Regions from separate parts of the Oerskovia sp. 140933 genome, predicted to be linked through region 2. Evidence: predicted binding sites of a transcription regulator. Region 2 holds the regulator's gene; the other holds the start of a gene.

Region 1 (8,578 bases), on a different contig from region 2:
GGAGCTTGAGCGCACGCGAGAACTCGGAGACCTCCTGCTGTCGGGACTCGACTCGCTTGCCCGACGTCATGAGCTGGAGGTAGTCGATCACGACGAGCTTGAGGTCGTGCTTCTGCTTGAGCCTGCGGCACTTGGCGCGGATCTCCATGAGCGACATGTTGGGCGAGTCGTCGATGAAGAGCGGCGCCTCGGAGATCTTGCCCATGGTGCCGGCGAGCTTCTGCCAGTCGTCCTCCCCCATGGAGCCGTTGCGCATCTTCTGCAGGTGGATGCGCGCCTCGGCAGCCAACAGACGCATCGTGATCTCGTTGCGGCTCATCTCGAGCGAGAACACGACGGACGTCATGTTGTGCTTGATCGACGCCGACCTGACGATGTCGATTCCCAGCGTCGAGTTGTGCGTGGGGATCATCGTGCGACTAGCCAGGTAGAGGTGCTCGGGGTGGTCGATCTCCACGCACCGGACGGGCACCGAGTCGATGCGTCGGACGTCGACGATGAAGCGAGACCTCAGTCGAGGGGTCGACGGGCGACGACGTTCCTTGTGAACCAGTTTCTTCCGCTCGAGAGCGAAGACGTCGTCGTCGGTCGTGAACGTGATGGTGTAGGCGGTGGACGACTTTTCGGATCGCCCGCCCACCCTCTTCTCGGACCAACCCGTCCGGTACCCGAGGCTGTGGATCAGTTCGCGGACGCCTTCGGCAAGGCGCCGGTTCGTCAGGGCGATCTGGGGGCTACCCGTGGGATTGACCGTGCCGTCCGTGTCCAGGAGTCCCGCCAGCAGCTCGCGACGCTGCGCCTCGCTCGCCCGGAGGTAGGTGAGGGGGATGTGCTTGTCGTCCATCACACCGAGCGTGCGCAGGATCCCGGCGACGGTCCCGCGAGCGTTGTGGCAGTCCTGGCAGCGCCGAAGACCGGTGCTGGGGCGTCCGCAGTCCGGGCACGTCGGGGCAGGCATCTTCTCGGAGATGCCCTTGGACTTCCCACCGCACGAGCGTCCACAGGTCTTGATCTGGCTCGTACGTGGCAGGAACTCGCGCCCGCAGACGACACAGTTCCGCGTGGCGACGGCCGGTGCCTCGGGAAGCTGCAGCGTGTAGAGGCGCGCCGCCCCCTCGAAACGCGTGCGCTCCTCGGCGACCAGTCCCAGCCCTTCGATACGTGCCGCGATCTCGGGATCGGCAGACGTGAACCGGGCTGATGCGGAGTGACCGTCCCCCAGCCAGACACCCAGGGCGTAGGGATGCAGGGGAAGGTCCGCCACGGGGAGTGCCAGCGCACCCGCCGTCCTCACCGCGTGGTTGGCGCGTCGGTCTGCCGTCTCGCACCGGAGCGTCGCGGCGATCTCCTCGGTGGTCCGAACGGTCCCGTCCAGCCCACCCTTCCGGCGCGACGCCCTGGTGCTCGTCGACCATTCGTGCAGCGCATCGGCCACGATCGTCGTACCGTCGTCGAACACGACCTCGTAGCACGGCCGGTCCGTGAGGACCTCGGTCGCGCCCACGACGGTCGTCGGGGTGCCGTCCGCAGCGAGGAGCTGGTCACCGACCGCCACCTCGCCCATGGTGGTCCACCCCGTCGGCGTGGGCAGGAGGGTGTCGAGCGCGAGCGCCTTCCCGATGGCCGGGCGCGCCGCGATCACGATCATCTGCCCGGGGTGCAGCCCGTTGGTCAGGCGGTCAAGGTCCGCGAACCCGGTCGGGACCCCCACCATGCCCTCGCCGCGGTGCCCGGCGGCCTCGATCTCGTCGACGGTCCCGCCGATGACCTCGCCCAGGACGATGTAGTCCTCGGCGGTGCGTCGTTCGGTGACCGCGTAGACCTCGGCCTGCGCGTTGTTGACGACGTCGTCGACGTCGCCCCCGTCGGTCGCGTACCCGAGCTGCACGATGCGCGTCCCGGCCTCGACGAGGCGGCGCAGCACGGCCCGCTCGCGCACGATGCGGGCGTAGTAGCCCGCGTTCGCGGCGGTGGGGACCATGGCCATGAGGTCGTGGATGTAGGGCGCTCCGCCGATCCGTCCCAGCTCGCCGCGGCGCGTGAGCTCGGCGACGACCGTGATGGCGTCGGCAGGCTCACCACGACCGTAGAGGTCGATGATGACGTCGTAGATCGACTCGTGCGCGGGCTTGTAGAAGTCGGTGCCGCGGATCTGCTCGATCACGTCCGCGATGGCGTCCTTGGACAGGAGCATGCCACCGAGGACGCTCTGCTCGGCCGCGATGTCCTGCGGCGGGGTGCGGTCGAAGCCGGGACCACCGCTGCCTGCGGGCGGTCCGAAGCTCGACTCGAGCTCGTCGATCGACATGCGGGCCCCTCACTCCCCCGGCGTGGCCGGGTATCGTCCTGCGTCGCACATCTGTTCTACTCCGGCCCACCAACACGTCCTTGAGCCCGCGTCGTTGAGGGGTGTCGTGTGGTGCTGCACCGTCGACCGTCCGTAGGCCCGAGCATGCACGACTCAGCGACAGTAGATCGCGCTTCCATCCCCCGCAAACGACCCTGTTCACAGAGGTGTGGACAGCCTGTGGACAGACCCCGCCAGCCTGTTCACAGCCATGTGGACAACCATGTGGACAACTGACGAGTTGTCCCCTGTACAGGCCCATGAGCAGCCTGTTCACTAGGCTCAGGGGTGTGGACGAAAGAAATTCCGGCGACACGCCGCACGCACGCCAGCCAGCTCCCGGTCAGCCCTCCGACGCCGGTCGTTCACCCCGTTCACCCGAGGACCCCTCCCCGGTCACCGCCGGTGCCCCGCACCCGCAGCCGTCGTCCACAGGGAGCGCCCCGCCGAGCCGTCGCGTGATCGACCGGCAGATCCTGGCCCTCGCGGTCCCTGCCCTGGGCGCGCTCGTCGCGGAGCCGATCTTCGTGCTCGTGGACAGCGCCGTCGTCGGGCACCTGGGGACCGCCGAGCTCGCCGGGCTCTCCCTCGCGTCCACGGTCCTCCTGACCCTCGTCGGCCTGTGCGTGTTCCTCGCGTACGCGACGACCGCGGCCGTGGCCCGGCGCATCGGCGCCGGGCACCGGCGCGAGGCGCTCCAGTCCGGGATCGACGGGATGTGGCTCGCGCTCGGGCTGGGCCTCGTCCTCGCGGCGACCCTGTGGGTAGGTGGCGGCTGGGCGATCGGCGCGATGGGCGGCACGGGCGAGGTCGCGGAGCACGCCCTGGTGTACCTGCGGTGGTCGGGTCTGGGCCTGCCCGGCATGCTCGTCGTCCTCGCCTCGACGGGGGTCCTGCGCGGCCTGCAGGACACGCGCACGCCCCTCTACGTCGCCGCGGGCGGAGCGACGTTCAACGCGGTCCTCAACGTCGTCCTCGTGTACGGCGTGGGCCTGGGCATCGCGGGCTCGGGCATCGGGACCGCCGTCGCACAGCTCACGATGGGCGCGGTGCTCGCGGTCGTCGTCGTGCGCGGGGCCCGACGCGAGGGTGCCTCCCTGCGCCCCGCCGCGGGCGGCATCTGGTCCAACGCGCGCGCCGGCGCACCGCTGTTCGTGCGCACGCTCTCGCTGCGCCTCGCGATCCTCCTGACGGTCTTCGTCGCGACGGGGCTCGGCGAGGTCACGCTCGCCGGCTACCAGGTCGTGGCGTCGGTGTGGGGGCTCGCGGCGTTCGCGCTCGACGCCCTCGCGATCGCCGCGCAGGCCCTCGTGGGTCACGGCCTGGGCGCCGGTGACCGGTCGCACGTGCGCTCGGTCCTGCGTCGCACGCTCGAGTGGGGCGTCGCGGCGGGCGCGCTCCTCGGCCTGGTCATGGCGGCGGGCGGATGGTGGTTCGCGCTGTTCTTCACGTCCGACCCCGACGTCCGCACCGCCGTCGCGCTCGGGATGGCCGTGTGCGGTCTGCTGCTCCCCATGGCGGGGTGGGTCTTCGTCCTCGACGGCGTGCTGATCGGCGCCGGGGACGGCCGCTACCTCGCGTGGGCGGGCATGGTCACGTTCGTCGTGTACGTGCCGTTCGCGCTGGCGGTCCGCGCCCTCGCGCCCGACGGCGCCGCCGGCCTCGCGTGGTTGTGGGCGGCCTTCGCGGGGGTCTTCATGGCGGCGCGTGCCCTGACCACGGGGCTCCGTGCGCGCGGCGACCGGTGGATGGTCACGGGCGCCTGAGACGCCGCCCGGCCCGGGACGCACGAAGGCCCGGCCCCCTCCGCAGAGGGGACCGGGCCTTCGGTGACGATCTCCGATCCATCCATCCCTCACGGGACAGGGGCGATCAGTCGATCAGGCAGCCACCACGTTGACCGCGATGTTCGCCGAGACCTCGGCGTGCAGGCGGATGGTGACCGTGTACGAACCGGTCGACTTGATCGGCTGGCCGATCTCGATCTTGCGCTTGTCGACGGACGGGCCGCCGGCAGCCTTCACGGCCTCGGCGATGTCACCCGTGGTGACAGCACCGAACAGACGGCCGCCCTGGCCCGCCTTCGCGGTGACGACGACAGGCTTCGACTGCAGCGAGTCGCGCGTCGCCTTGGCCTCGTCGAGCGTCGCGATCTCGCGAGCCTTGCGAGCCTTGCGGATCGCAGAGATCTGCGACTCGGCACCCTTGGACCATCCGGTCGCCAGGCCACGGGGCACGAGGAAGTTACGGGCGTACCCGTCCTTGACCTCGACCACGTCGCCGGGCTCGCCCAGGCCGGTGACCTCGTGGGTCAGAATGAGCTTTGCCATGTTCTATCCCCTCTCGATCAGCGTGCGGACGACGAGTACGGCAGGAGCGCCATCTCGCGAGCGTTCTTGACGGCACGTGCGATCTGACGCTGCTCCTGGACGGAGACGCCGGTCACGCGACGGGCACGGATCTTCCCGCGGTCGGAGATGAACTTCCGCAGCAGGGTCGTGTCCTTGTAGTCGACCGACTCGATCTTCGCCGACTTCAGGGGGTTGGACTTCTTCTTGGGCTTGCGCACCACTGGCTTCGCCATGGTGTTGCTCCTTCACAAGGTGCTATCCCCGGCCGGGGTGGGTGCCGTCGTCGGGCACCTGCCCCGCCGGGAAGGGTTTGTCTGGGGTGAGCGGTGACTAGAAGGGGGGCTCGTCCGAGAACGAGGACCCACCCGACGACGCCGGGCCAGCCGTGGCCCACGGGTCGTCGTTGTTCTGCTGGCCACCGCCGGAAGCGCTGAAACCACCGCCGTTCGAAGCGCCGCCGCCGCCGAAGCCGCCGCCACCACCGAAGTTGCCGCCGCCCGAGCGCTGGGCCCGGGTGACCTTCGCGGAGGCGTACTTCAGGGAAGGACCGATCTCCTCCACCTGCAGCTCGACGACCGTGCGCTTCTCCCCCTCGCGGGTCTCGTACGAACGCTGGACCAGACGGCCCTGAACAACCACGCGCATGCCCTTGGTCAAGGACTCGGCGACGTTCTCCGCGGCCTCGCGCCAGATCGAGCAGCGCATGAACAGCGTGTCGCCGTCCTTCCACTCGTTGCTCTGGCGGTCGAAGGTGCGCGGCGTGGACGCCACGGTGAAGTTGGCGACGGCAGCCCCAGCGGGGGTGAAGCGAAGCTCCGGGTCCCCGGTCAGGTTCCCGACCACCGTGATGACGGTTTCACCAGCCATGCCAGCTCCTCATTGTTCGTTGCGTATCGAAGACTCTTCGAAGGGGATGACCCCCGTCCGCGGACATCCCACCACGTGCCACCGACGTCGTCCGTGAGGACGCGCAGCGCACCGGGGGTGCCACGAGGGAAGTCAGACGTGCGAGGCGATCAGCGAGCGTCGGTGCGCAGGACCTTCGTGCGCAGGACGACCTCGTTGAGGCCGAGCTGACGGTCCAGCTCCTTGGCCGTGTCCGACGTCGCGGTGAAGTCGACGACGGCGTAGATGCCCTCGGACTTCTTGTTGATCTCGAAGGACAGGCGGCGACGGCCCCAGATGTCCACCTTGTCGACAGTGCCACCGTCGGTCTTGATGACCGTCAGGTACTTGTCGAGCGACGGAGCAACGGTGCGCTCCTCGATCTCGGGGTCGAGGATGATCATCAATTCGTACTGACGCATGCGGTTAACCCACCTCCTGCGGACTCAGCGGTCACGGTCTCTCCGTGACAGGAGGGTTGTGCGTCGCTGTGCGGTCACCGTGCTGATGGCAGCGCGGAACAAGACACAGCAAGATCCCAAGGTACCCGGTCATGGCCGGGGTCGGGAAATCTGGGTGGTGCTCCGGTGGCGGCGCGGACCGCGCCGCCACCGGAGCAGGAGCTACTGGCCCCCGCCGCCGCCTTGTCCGCCACCGGCGTTCCCCTGACCGGTCGAGCCCTCCTCGCCGCCCTCCGGCGGATCAGGGGTCGGGGTCGGGGTCGGTGTCGGGGTCGGTTCCGGTGCGACCGGCTCGGGCCCCTTCGACAGGACGATCGAGACGCGGCTGCCCGGCGCGACCTGCTTCCCGCCGGGGGCGCGGATGACCACGCCCGGAGGCTCGGGCGAGTAGGCCTCCGTGAAGCTGGCGGTGAGGTCGAGCTCCGCGAGGATCTGCGCGGCCTCGGCCTTCGACTTGCCCAGGAGGTTCGTCGGGACAGTCACCGTGGTCGGCTCCTCGGGCTCCGTGGGCTCCTCGGGCTCGACCGGTTCCTCGATCGTCGGGACGTCCGACGGCTCCTCGCTCGGGGTCGCGGTCGGGGTCGGCTTCTTCATCGTGTACTTCGGGAACTCCTGGACGTCGGCGTACTGCGGGAGCGCGAGCACGCCCTCCATGTACGACGTCCACGCCTCCACGGGCCAGGTACCACCCGTGATGGACTGGCGGGACCACTTGCCGAACGAGGTGATGGACTCCTGAGCCTTGGTGTCGTCGTTGTACTGGTAGAGGCCGACGACGGTCGCGAGCTGCGGCACGTACCCGGCGAACCACGCCGACTTGTTGTCGTTCGAGGTTCCGGTCTTGCCGGCCACGGGGCGCCCGAGGGCCTTCGCGTGCGCGCCCGAGCCACCCTTCTGCTCCACGACCTGCGTCATGGCGTAGGTAGCGGCGGCCATCACGTCGGGCGCGAAGACCTGCTCGTTGCGCCCCTCCGGCTCCCAGATCTCGGCGCCGGCGTTCAGCGTCGTGACCGACTGCACGACGTGCGGCGTGGACTCGTACCCCTGCGCGGCGAACGTCGCGTAGGCGTGCGCGAGGTCGATGGGGCGCACCGTGGCGGAACCCAGCACGTTGGACGGGACGGGCAGCAGGTCCTGGGTGTCCTTGGGGATGCCCGCCTTGACCGCCGCGTCGACCGTCGCCTGCGGGCCGACCTCCATGTTGAGCGCCGCGTACACGGTGTTGACCGATTTGGCGGTCGCCTTGACGAGGTCGATCTGCCCGTAGGGCTCGTCGCCGAAGTTCACGACCTTGCGGTCACCGTCGTAGAACCCGGGGACCTGGATGTTGTTGTTCCCGTCGTAGCGCTCCGACAGGTCGATGCCCTTCTCGAGCGCCGCGACCAGGGTGAACGGCTTGAACGTCGAACCTGCCTGAGCCGCGCCCTTGGTGGCCGTGTTGTAGGGCTTGGAGACGTAGTCCGAGCCTCCGTACACCGCCTTGACCGCTCCGTCCGCCGGGTCGATCGACACGATGGACGGGGTCAGGTACGGCGACGCAGCGTTGTCCCCCTCGCGCGGGAGCGTCTCGGGGTTCTCAGCGGTCTTGACCGCCAGCTCCTGCATGGACTTGTTGAACGTCGTGACGACCTTGTAGCCCTTCTTGTACAGGTCCTCGACGTCGCGCCCGGAGTTGGCCCACTCCTCCTCCACCAGCTCGAGCAGGTAGCCGGCCTGGCCCCCCTTGGAGTTCGCCGCGGGCTTCTTCGGCTGAACCTCCGGGAAGACGGCTGCAGCCTTCTCCTCGGCCGAGATGAAGTCGTGCTCGGCCATGCGGTTGATCACGCGCTGCCACTTCTCCTGCGCGATCTCCGGGTTGACGGCCGGGTCGTACCTGTTCGGGCTCGGGATCACCGCGGTGATCAGCGCGGCCTGGGAGATCGTGAGCTGCGCCGCCGGGACGTTGAAGTACGCCTTCGCGGCCGCCTCGATGCCGTGCGCACCACGACCGAAGTAGATCGTGTTGAGGTAGTTCCCCAGGATCTCTTCCTTGTCCTGCTCCTGGGTCAGGCGCAGGGCGAGCATCGCCTCACGGAACTTGCCGACGTAGCTGGAGATCGTCTCGTCGGAGTAGTAGCGCTCGGCGTACTGCTGGGTGATGGTCGAGGCCCCCTGGCGCGCACCACCCTTGAGGTTGTTCACGGCAGCACGGGCGATGCCCTTGATGTCGATGCCGGAGTTCTCCCAGAAGGTCTCGTCCTCGGACGCGACGACCGCGTTGCCCACGTACTCGGGCAGGGTGTCGAACGGCACGATCACCCGGTTCTCGACCTGGAAGGACCCGATCTCCGAGGCACCGTCGTCGTAGTACACCGTGGTCTTCTGCTGCTGGGTCGCGTACGCGGGCTCGCTCGGCACCGACGTCGTGGCGTAGGCCGCGATGACCACTCCTGCGACCAGGGCGACACCCGTGAGGAAGGTCCCGAGCAGCACACGCCACGACGGGAGCCACCGACGGAATCCCTTGACATGGGAGCGGGGGTAGTTGAAGAACC
Region 2 (8,578 bases):
CGTCGTCGTGACCAACCACGCCATGCTGGGCATCGCCGCGTCCGGTTCGCCCGGGGTCCTGCCCGAGCACGGCGTCGTGGTCGTCGACGAGGCGCACGAGCTGAGCGACCGCGTCACCGCCGCCGCGACCGCAGACCTCTCGGTGCCCGTCATCGAGCACGCCGCGCGCCTCGCGCGCCGGCACGGGGGCGTCCAGACGACAGACCTGGACCTCGCCACCGGGGCGTTCGGCACCGTCGTCGCCGCGCTGCCGGCCGAGCGCTTCCCCGACGGCCTGCCCGGCGACGCGCGCGCGGCGGTCGCCGCGGTCCGCGACGCGGCCCGTACCGTCCTGAGCGCCCTCAAGCCGGACACGTCCGGCGGGCAGGGCTCTCAACCCGACACCGGCATGAAGATGGCCCAGACGACCATGCTCCAGGTCTTCGAGATCGCCGAGCGCATGGCCCAGGACCCCACGGGCCACGACGTCCTGTGGTGCTCGCGCGCGGGCGACGACGGCCGGTGGAGCGGGGACGGCGTGAGCAAGCTGCACGCGGCCCCCCTCGCGGTCGCGGGCCTCATCCGTACCCATCTCCTGACCGAGCGCACGGGTGTCTTCACGTCGGCGACGCTCGCGCTGGGCGGCACGTTCGACCCCGTCGCCCGGTCCCTGGGGCTCGACGACGACGGCGCGACCTGGACCGGCGTGGACGTCGGCAGCCCCTTCGACTACCCCCAGCAGGGCATCCTCTACATCGCCAAGCACCTGCCGCAGCCCGGCCGCGAGGCCGCCACGGACGGTCAGCTCGACGAGATCGCCGACCTCATCACCGCCGCCGGGGGGCGGACCCTCGGTCTCTTCTCGTCGCGGCGCGCGGCGCTCGCGGTCGCCGAGGCCATGCGCGAGCGCCTCGACGTCCCCGTCCTGTGCCAGGGCGACGACCAGCTCCCGACCCTCGTCAAGGAGTTCGCCGCGGACCCGCAGACGTGCCTGTTCGGCACGCTCTCGCTGTGGCAGGGCGTCGACGTGCCCGGACCCAGCTGCCAGCTCGTCCTCATCGACCGCATCCCCTTCCCGCGACCCGACGACCCCGTGAAGTCGGCCCGCGCTCGAGCCGTCGAGGCCGCGGGCGGCAACGGCTTCATGCAGGTCTCGGCCAACCACGCCGCCCTGCTGCTCGCCCAGGGCGCCGGGCGCCTCATCCGGTCCACGTCGGACCGCGGCGTCGTCGCGGTCCTCGACCCGCGTCTCGCGACGGCCCGCTACGGTTCCTACCTCACGAGGTCCATGCCGGACTTCTGGACCACGACCGACCGTCGTGTCGTTCTCTCTGCGCTCGAGCGCCTGTCCGCCCTAGGCTGAGACCCGGCAGTCCACGCGGCGGACGTCGGACGCTCGTGCAGCGACCGGCGGCCGACGCACTACGTCCAGGAGGCACAGTGCCCGCCCGTACCACCAAGCTCGCGATCGTCGGCGCAGGTTCCGTCGGATCGACCCTCGCCTACGCGGCGCTCATGCGCGGAGCCGCTCACACCGTGAGCCTCCTCGACATCAACCGGACCAAGGTCGAGGCCGAGGTCCTCGACCTCCAGCACGGCATCCAGTTCATGCCGATGGCCAAGGTCGAGGGCTCCGACGACGTCGCGGTGTGCGCCGACGCCGACGTCGTGGTGTTCACCGCCGGCGCCAAGCAGAAGCCTGGTCAGACGCGCCTCGACCTCGCGGAGGCCACGATCTCGCTCGTCCGCAAGATCCTGCCCGGGCTCGTCGAGGTCGCGCCCAACGCGATCTACATCATGGTCACGAACCCCGTCGACGTGGTGACGTACGCCGCGCTCAAGTACTCGGGCCTCCCGCCCAACCAGCTGTTCGGCAGCGGTACCGTCCTGGACTCGTCCAGGCTGCGGTTCCTCGTGGCGCAGCACTGCGGCGTTGCGGTGCAGAACGTCCACGCCTACATCGCCGGCGAGCACGGCGACAGCGAGATCCCGCTCTGGAGCTCGGCGACGATCAGCGGCGTCCCGCTGCTCGACTGGAAGGGCCTGCAGGGCCGTGGCCCCCTCACGGCCGAGGTGCGCGAGGACATCGCGCACGAGGTCGTGCAGTCCGCCTACCGCATCATCGAGGGCAAGGGCGCGACCAACTACGCGGTCGCCCTGGCCGCGACCCGGATCATCGAGGCGATCCTCGACGACGAGCACCGGGTCCTGCCGGTGTCGTCGCTGCTCGAGGACTTCCACGGGATCAGCGACGTCTGCCTGTCCGTCCCCTCGCTCCTCGAGCGACGCGGCTGCGGGGAGCGCATCGAGGTGCCGTTGTCCGACCACGAGCTCGCGGGCCTGCGGGCGTCCGCCGACTCGGTCCGTGCGGTGGCCAAGAGCTTCGGTCTGTAGCCCCGGACGCCGGTGCGCCGGTGCGCCGGCGGGCCCGGTGTCCGCTCGCCGGACGACGGCCCCGTGGCACGACGAAGGGGACGAGCCCTGAGGCTCGTCCCCTTCGTCGTGCCTGCTCAGAGGCTGCGCAGCACCGAGACCACGCGACCGAGGATCTGTGCGTCGTCCCCGGAGATGGGTCGGTAGGCCGCGTTGTGCGGCATGAGCCAGACGTGCTTGTCGATGCGCTTGAAGGTCTTGACGGTCGCCTCGCCGTCGATCATCGCGGCGACGATCTCCCCGTTCTCGGCGACGGGCTGACGGCGCACGACGACCCAGTCCCCGTCGCAGATCGCGGCGTCGATCATGGAGTCACCGGCCACGCGGAGCAGGAAGAGCTCGCCGTCGCCCACGAGCTGGCGGGGCAGCGGGAACACGTCCTCGACGACCTGCTCGGCAAGGATGGGGCCACCGGCGGCGATACGGCCCACGACGGGCACGTAGGACGGCGTGGGCCGCTCGGGCGAGTCCTCGGAGGCGTCGACGCCCTCGACGCGCGGGAAGCCGCTGCCGGGGAGCGGTGCGATGCCCCTGCTGTCGTCGTTGTGGACGACCTCGATCGCACGGGGCCGGTTGGGGTCACGGCGCAGGTAGCCCTTGCGCTCGAGCGTCGTGAGCTGGTGCTTGACGCTCGACGGGCTCGTGAGGCCCACCGCCTCGCCGATCTCGCGCATGCTCGGCGGGTAGCCCCGCTGCTCGACCGATGCGCGGATCGTCTCGAGCACGAGGCGCTGGCGCGGCGTCAGGCCGTCCCCGCCGGTCGTGCCGTCGGGGAGCTCGTGCACCTTCGCGAGCCTGCCCGTGGTGTCGGCCACCCGTCCCGCCATCGTCGTCTCCGCCCTGCTCGGCCGTCTCGGTCCCTGTACTGCGGAGAGGCACCGCGAGCGGCACCGGCTCCTGCGCGCGGTCGACCGCGATCCCGTCCGCCCGCGGTGCGGGACGTCCCGCTCGGCGAGCGCCCGACATATCGGACGACCCGTACCCGACCAGCGTAGGTCACGCGGCGACACGAATCAAACACATGTTCGAGCATGTCTCGACATCCGCCGTCTTCGGTGATAGAAATCGTACAGATGTTCGACGAACAGGTGTTCGAACCGACCGGGGAAGGCGGTTCGGGCACCGCGGACCGAGGAGCGGCGATGAGTGTCAGTGCGATGGACGTGACCCAGGGCTGGGAAGTCGAGCGCAGGGCTGTGCGGCAGCGGGAAGCCCCGTTGCGGCTGACCGCGCGCGGGCGAGCGGTGCTCGTGCTCCTCGTGGCGACCGTGCTGGCGCTCGGCGCCCTGTGGGGTGGCCGCGCCGTCGCTTCGGGTCCCGGTGAGCCGGTCGAGGTGCGGGTCCATGTCGTCGAGGCGGGCGAGACCCTGTGGCAGCACGCCTCCGCCCTGGCGGCGGGCAGTCGCGACGTGCGCGACGTCATGGTGGACCTCGCGGAGCTGAACAACCTCTCCTCGAACGGCCTGCAGGTCGGACAGCGGTTGCTCCTGCCCGTGGATCCTGACTTCGGCCGCTGACGTCGCCCGGCGGGTCGTGCGGAGGGGGCGGTCCGTGCGCGGGACGAGGGGGGTTGCGCAATCGCGTTAGGTTCGCCTAAGTTAGTACTGCCTCACCCGCCCGGCTGGGGGGTCGGTCGGTGAGGAGGAGGTGCGCCCAGCGTGCCTCCGCAGTTGCGTCGACGTCTGCGAGGCGAGTCGCGGACGTGAGATGGGGACGGGGGCGTCCCGACGGAGGTGGCCGTTCGACGGCCACCTCCGTTCTCACGTGAGCGGTCGTGCGCCCTGCGGTGAGCCGTCCTCCGGTGCGTCGCGGGGTCGCGGTTCCCGGGTGACGGCGGTCGGACTGTGACCCGCTCGCCGGGCGGGGCGTCTTGCGCCTCGTCGAGGTCGGGACATAGGTTCGGGACGCACCTTCCGTGGCGACCGGCCCGGAGGGCCCGCGCAGCCCACAGGAGTATCGCCTCATGCACTGTCCGTTCTGCCGGCACGCGGACTCCCGGGTCGTCGACTCACGAACCTCCGACGACGGAGCGTCCATCCGTCGCCGTCGACAGTGCCCCGCGTGCAACCGGCGCTTCACCACGATCGAGACGGCCAGCCTCTCGGTCGTCAAGCGGTCCGGGGTGACCGAGCCCTTCAGCCGGGAGAAGATCGTCACGGGCGTGCGCAAGGCGTGCCAGGGGCGTCCGGTCAACGAGGACGACCTCGCGGTGCTGGCGCAGAAGGTCGAGGAGTCGCTCCGTGCGGGCGGCAGCGCCGAGCTCGACGCCTACGAGATCGGGCTCGCCATCCTCGGGCCGCTCCGCGAGCTCGACGAGGTCGCGTACCTGCGCTTCGCGAGCGTCTACCAGGCGTTCGACTCGCTCGAGGACTTCGAGTCCGCCATCAACTCGCTCCGTGCGGAGCGCGAGGAGCGTGCGGCTGCGTCCGGCGACGCGGCCGCGACGGACGACGAGCCGACCGCCGACGTGGTGCCCGACCGCGCCTAGCTGGACCCGGCCGGGTACACCAGGTCCCGCGTTTCGGCGACGGGGCTCGGTCATGCCTGAGAGCCCGGCCAGCGGTCGTTCGACCCGGCTAGAGGTCGCTCGACCGTGCGGCCCAGATGTTGACACCGGTGTTCAGGGGCCTAGGTGTCCCGTCTGGCCCTGGCTCGGTGGTGACGGCGTCGATCGCCGCGAGCTCGTCCTGCGAGAACGGCGGCGAGTCCAGTGCTGCCAGGTTCTCGTCCACCTGCTCGACGGTCCGTGCACCCACGAGCACCGACGTGACGCGGGAGTCGCGCAGCGTCCAGGCGATGGCGGTCCGGGAGAGGGGCTCTCCCCGTCCGGTCGCCACGTCACGCAGCGCCCGGACCCGGGCGAGGTTCTCGGGAGCGAGGTGCTCCTTGCGCAGGGAGACGCCGCGCGCCGCACGCGAGTCGGGCGGGACGCCGTCGAGATAGCGGTCGGAGAGGATGCCCTGGGCCAGCGGCGAGAAGACGACGAGCCCGGTGCCCGCGTCGCCGACGACGTCGAGCAGGCTGCGCCCGTCAGGGCCCGGGGCCTCGATCCACCGGTTCAGCATCGAGTACGAGGGCTGGTGCAGGACCAGCGGCAGGCCCAGGTCGCCGGCGACCGCGAGGGCCTCGGCCGTGCGCTCGGCCGAGTAGGACGAGATGGCCGCGTACGTCGCCCGGCCCGAGGTGACCGCGGTCGCCAGGGCGCCGATCGTCTCGTGGAGGGGAGTCGTGGGATCGAAGCGGTGGGAGTAGAAGACGTCCACGTGGTCGGTCCCCAGCCGGCGCAGCGACGCGTCGAGCGACGACAGCAGGTACTTGCGGGACCCGCCTTCCCCGTACGGCCCGGGGCCCATCCGGTAGCCGGCCTTGGTGGAGATCAGGAGCTCGTCGCGGTGGCCGCGCAGGTCACCGGCCAGGAGGCGGCCGAACGAGGCCTCGGCCGAACCCGGCGGGGGACCGTAGTTGTTCGCGAGGTCGAAGTGCACGATCCCACGCTCGAACGCGTGCAGGACGAGCTCGCGCTGGGCCGAGAACGGGGTCGAGTCCCCGAAGTTCTGCCAGAGGCCGAGCGAGAGGCGGGGCAGGACCAGGCCCGAGCGCCCGGCTCGGGAGAAGGGTACGGCCGTGCCCGGCTCCGGTGCTTTGTGCGACATGTCTCGACCGTACCCGGTCGTATTCGCTGGCGTTCGGTGGCCGCGTGCGACAGGCTTGGCACGGGAGCGCCCGACGGCGCACCTGATCCACCGAGAGAAGGAGGCCCGCCGATGACGACGTCGAAGGACGAGACACCCGCGACCACGCCCAGCGAGGACGCCAAGGCGAAGTTCCGCGAGGCACTTGACCGCAAGAACGCCGCGAGCCACCGCACCGCGGACGGAGGCTCGAACACGGGCTCCGTCCATGGTTCGGAGACCGTCGGACCTGTGCAGCGGACGTTCCGCCGCAAGTCCGGCTGAGCACCGGCCGGGTCTCGAACCGGCCCCACGCACTCGGAGCACGACGAAGGGGACCAGCCCGACGGGCTGGTCCCCTTCGTCGTGTCCGGACGTGAGGCGTCAGGACAGCACGCGCAGCTTGACGGTCGCGTCCATCGCACGCAGCTCCTCGATCGCCGCGGGCAGGAGCTCCGCGCCGACGTCCGTCACCACGTAGCCGAGGTCACCACGGGTCGCGAGCATCTGTCCCTCGATGTTCGTGCCGTGCTCGGCGAGGACCGCGTTGACGGCCGCGAGCACGCCCGGGGTGTTGCGGTGCAGGTGGGCGATCCGGCTCACGCCAGTGCTCTGCTCGAGCGCGAGGTTCGGCATGTTGACGCTCAGCGTCGTGGAGCCCGTCGCGAGGTAGTCCCGGAGCTTGCCGGAGACGAACTGGCCGATCGACTCCTGCGCCTCCTCGGTCGACCCGCCGATGTGCGGCGTGAGGATGACGTTCGGCAGGCCGCGCAGGTCCGACTCGAAGTGGTCGCCGCGCTTCTTGGGCTCCTCGGGGAACACGTCGATCGCGGCTCCCGACAGGTGCCCGGAGAGGATCGCCTCGCGCAGGGCGGCGGTGTCGACGACGAAGCCGCGCGACAGGTTGAGCAGGATCGAGCCGCGGCGCATGCGCGAGAGCTGCTTCTCGCCGAACAGGCCGGCGTTGCCACCCCGTCCGTCGACGTGGAGCGTCACGACGTCAGCGGTCTCGAGCAGCTCGTCGAGGCTGTCCATGCGGCGGGCGTTGCCCAGGGCGAGCTTCTCGGCCGTGTCGTAGAAGACCACCGACATGCCCAGCGCCTCGGCGACGACCGAGAGCTGGGTCCCGATGTTGCCGTAGCCGATGATGCCCAGCGTGCGCCCACGCACCTCGTGGGCTCCCTCGGCGGACTTGTCCCAGATGCCGTCGTGCAGCGCGCGGTCACGCTCGGTGAGCCGGCGGGTCAGCGCGATGATCTCCGCGAGCGCGATCTCCACGACCGAGCGGGTGTTGGAGAACGGCGCGTTGAACGTCGCGACGCCGTGGGCGGCCGCGGCCTTGAGGTCGATCTGGTTGGTCCCGATGCAGAACGCGCCGATCGCGACGAGGTCGGGGGCGGACTCCAGCACGCGGGCCGTCACGTTGGTCTTGGACCGGATGCCGAGGATGTTCACACCCTCGAGCGCCTCGATCAGCTCGGACTCGTCCAGGGCCCCGGAGCGCACGGTCACGTCGATACCGGCGGACTCGAGGATCGAGGTGGCGAGGGGGTGCAGGTTTTCAAGGAGGAGGGCGCGTAGCACGTGTCTATGGTGCGCCGAGTTGCTGCGAGCACCAAACGAGTCTTGTCCCTCGGACGACGCGATCTCCCCGCGCGCGAGCGTGCCCGCGCCCGTCAGTCGGCGAACCCCCGCGGGAGCGGACGGGCGTGCACGACGACGAGCCGTTGCGTCGGACGGGTCATCGCCACGTACAGCTCGGACGCGCCCGAGGTCGCCTCGAGGACCTCGGCGGGCTCCAGGAGGACGACCGCGTCGAACTCGAGCCCCTTGGCCTGGGTCGGGCTGAGGACCGTGAGCGCGGCCCCCAGCGCCTCGATCTCGGCCGCGGGCCCGGTCAGCAGCGGGTCGCTCGCGTGGGTCCGGGTCAGGTGGTCGCGCACGTCCGCCACGCGGTGGGCGGGAGCGACGACCGCGACCCGGCCGGCGCCGTCGGGACCCACGAACTCCGCCAGGGAGGACCGGACCCGGCGGGCGACCTCGGCCAGGACGTCCTGGTCCGGCCCGACGGGAGCCAGGACGAGCGCGCCCGGGACGTCGCGCGCCGAGGTGAGCGACGACGTCGGGAGGCGGTGGGCCGCGGCGAACCGCTGCGCCGTGTCCGCGATCTGCGTCGGCGTCCGGTAGTTGACCGTCAGGGTCGACAGGCGCCACGAGTCGCGCAGCAGCGGGTCGAGCATGCTCGCCCACGAGCGGGCACCGGCGAGCGAGGACGTCTGGGCGACGTCGCCGACGATCGTCATCGAGCGCGTCGGGCAGCGGCGGACCAGGGCACGCCACGCCATCGCGGAGAGCTCCTGGGCCTCGTCGACCACGACGTGCGCGTACGTCCAGGTCCGGTCCTGCGCGGCCCGCTCCGCCGTGGTCAGGCGCGAGCCGCCGCCCGCGAACCGGTCGGCGAGGATCTCCGCACCGACGATCCCGCCGCCCGCACC

The links. The regulator LexA, encoded in region 2, represses DNA repair genes until DNA is damaged. The targets are predictions, from matches to a motif close to TCGAACANNTGTTCGA.
Region 1: the regulator LexA is predicted to act here: its motif matches at 2,352-2,367, upstream of NHG27_RS11190 (replicative DNA helicase).

The regions. Positions count from the first base shown of each region.
Region 1 covers NZ_JAMXIO010000018.1:44,027-52,604, reverse strand. Annotated here, with positions in the region: gene NHG27_RS11190 (replicative DNA helicase) at 1-2,308, opposite strand, end outside; gene NHG27_RS11185 (MATE family efflux transporter) at 2,806-4,113, shown strand; gene rplI (50S ribosomal protein L9) at 4,228-4,677, opposite strand; gene rpsR (30S ribosomal protein S18) at 4,695-4,931, opposite strand; gene NHG27_RS11170 (single-stranded DNA-binding protein) at 5,029-5,565, opposite strand; gene rpsF (30S ribosomal protein S6) at 5,715-6,005, opposite strand; gene NHG27_RS11160 (transglycosylase domain-containing protein) at 6,207-8,578, opposite strand, start outside.
Region 2 covers NZ_JAMXIO010000016.1:17,599-26,176, forward strand. Annotated here, with positions in the region: gene NHG27_RS10180 (ATP-dependent DNA helicase) at 1-1,342, shown strand, start outside; gene NHG27_RS10185 (L-lactate dehydrogenase) at 1,420-2,373, shown strand; gene lexA (transcriptional repressor LexA) at 2,490-3,239, opposite strand; gene NHG27_RS10195 (LysM peptidoglycan-binding domain-containing protein) at 3,486-3,929, shown strand; gene nrdR (transcriptional regulator NrdR) at 4,376-4,900, shown strand; gene NHG27_RS10205 (aldo/keto reductase) at 4,989-6,065, opposite strand; gene NHG27_RS10210 (DUF5302 domain-containing protein) at 6,177-6,368, shown strand; gene serA (phosphoglycerate dehydrogenase) at 6,468-7,667, opposite strand; gene NHG27_RS10220 (HelD family protein) at 7,760-8,578, opposite strand, start outside.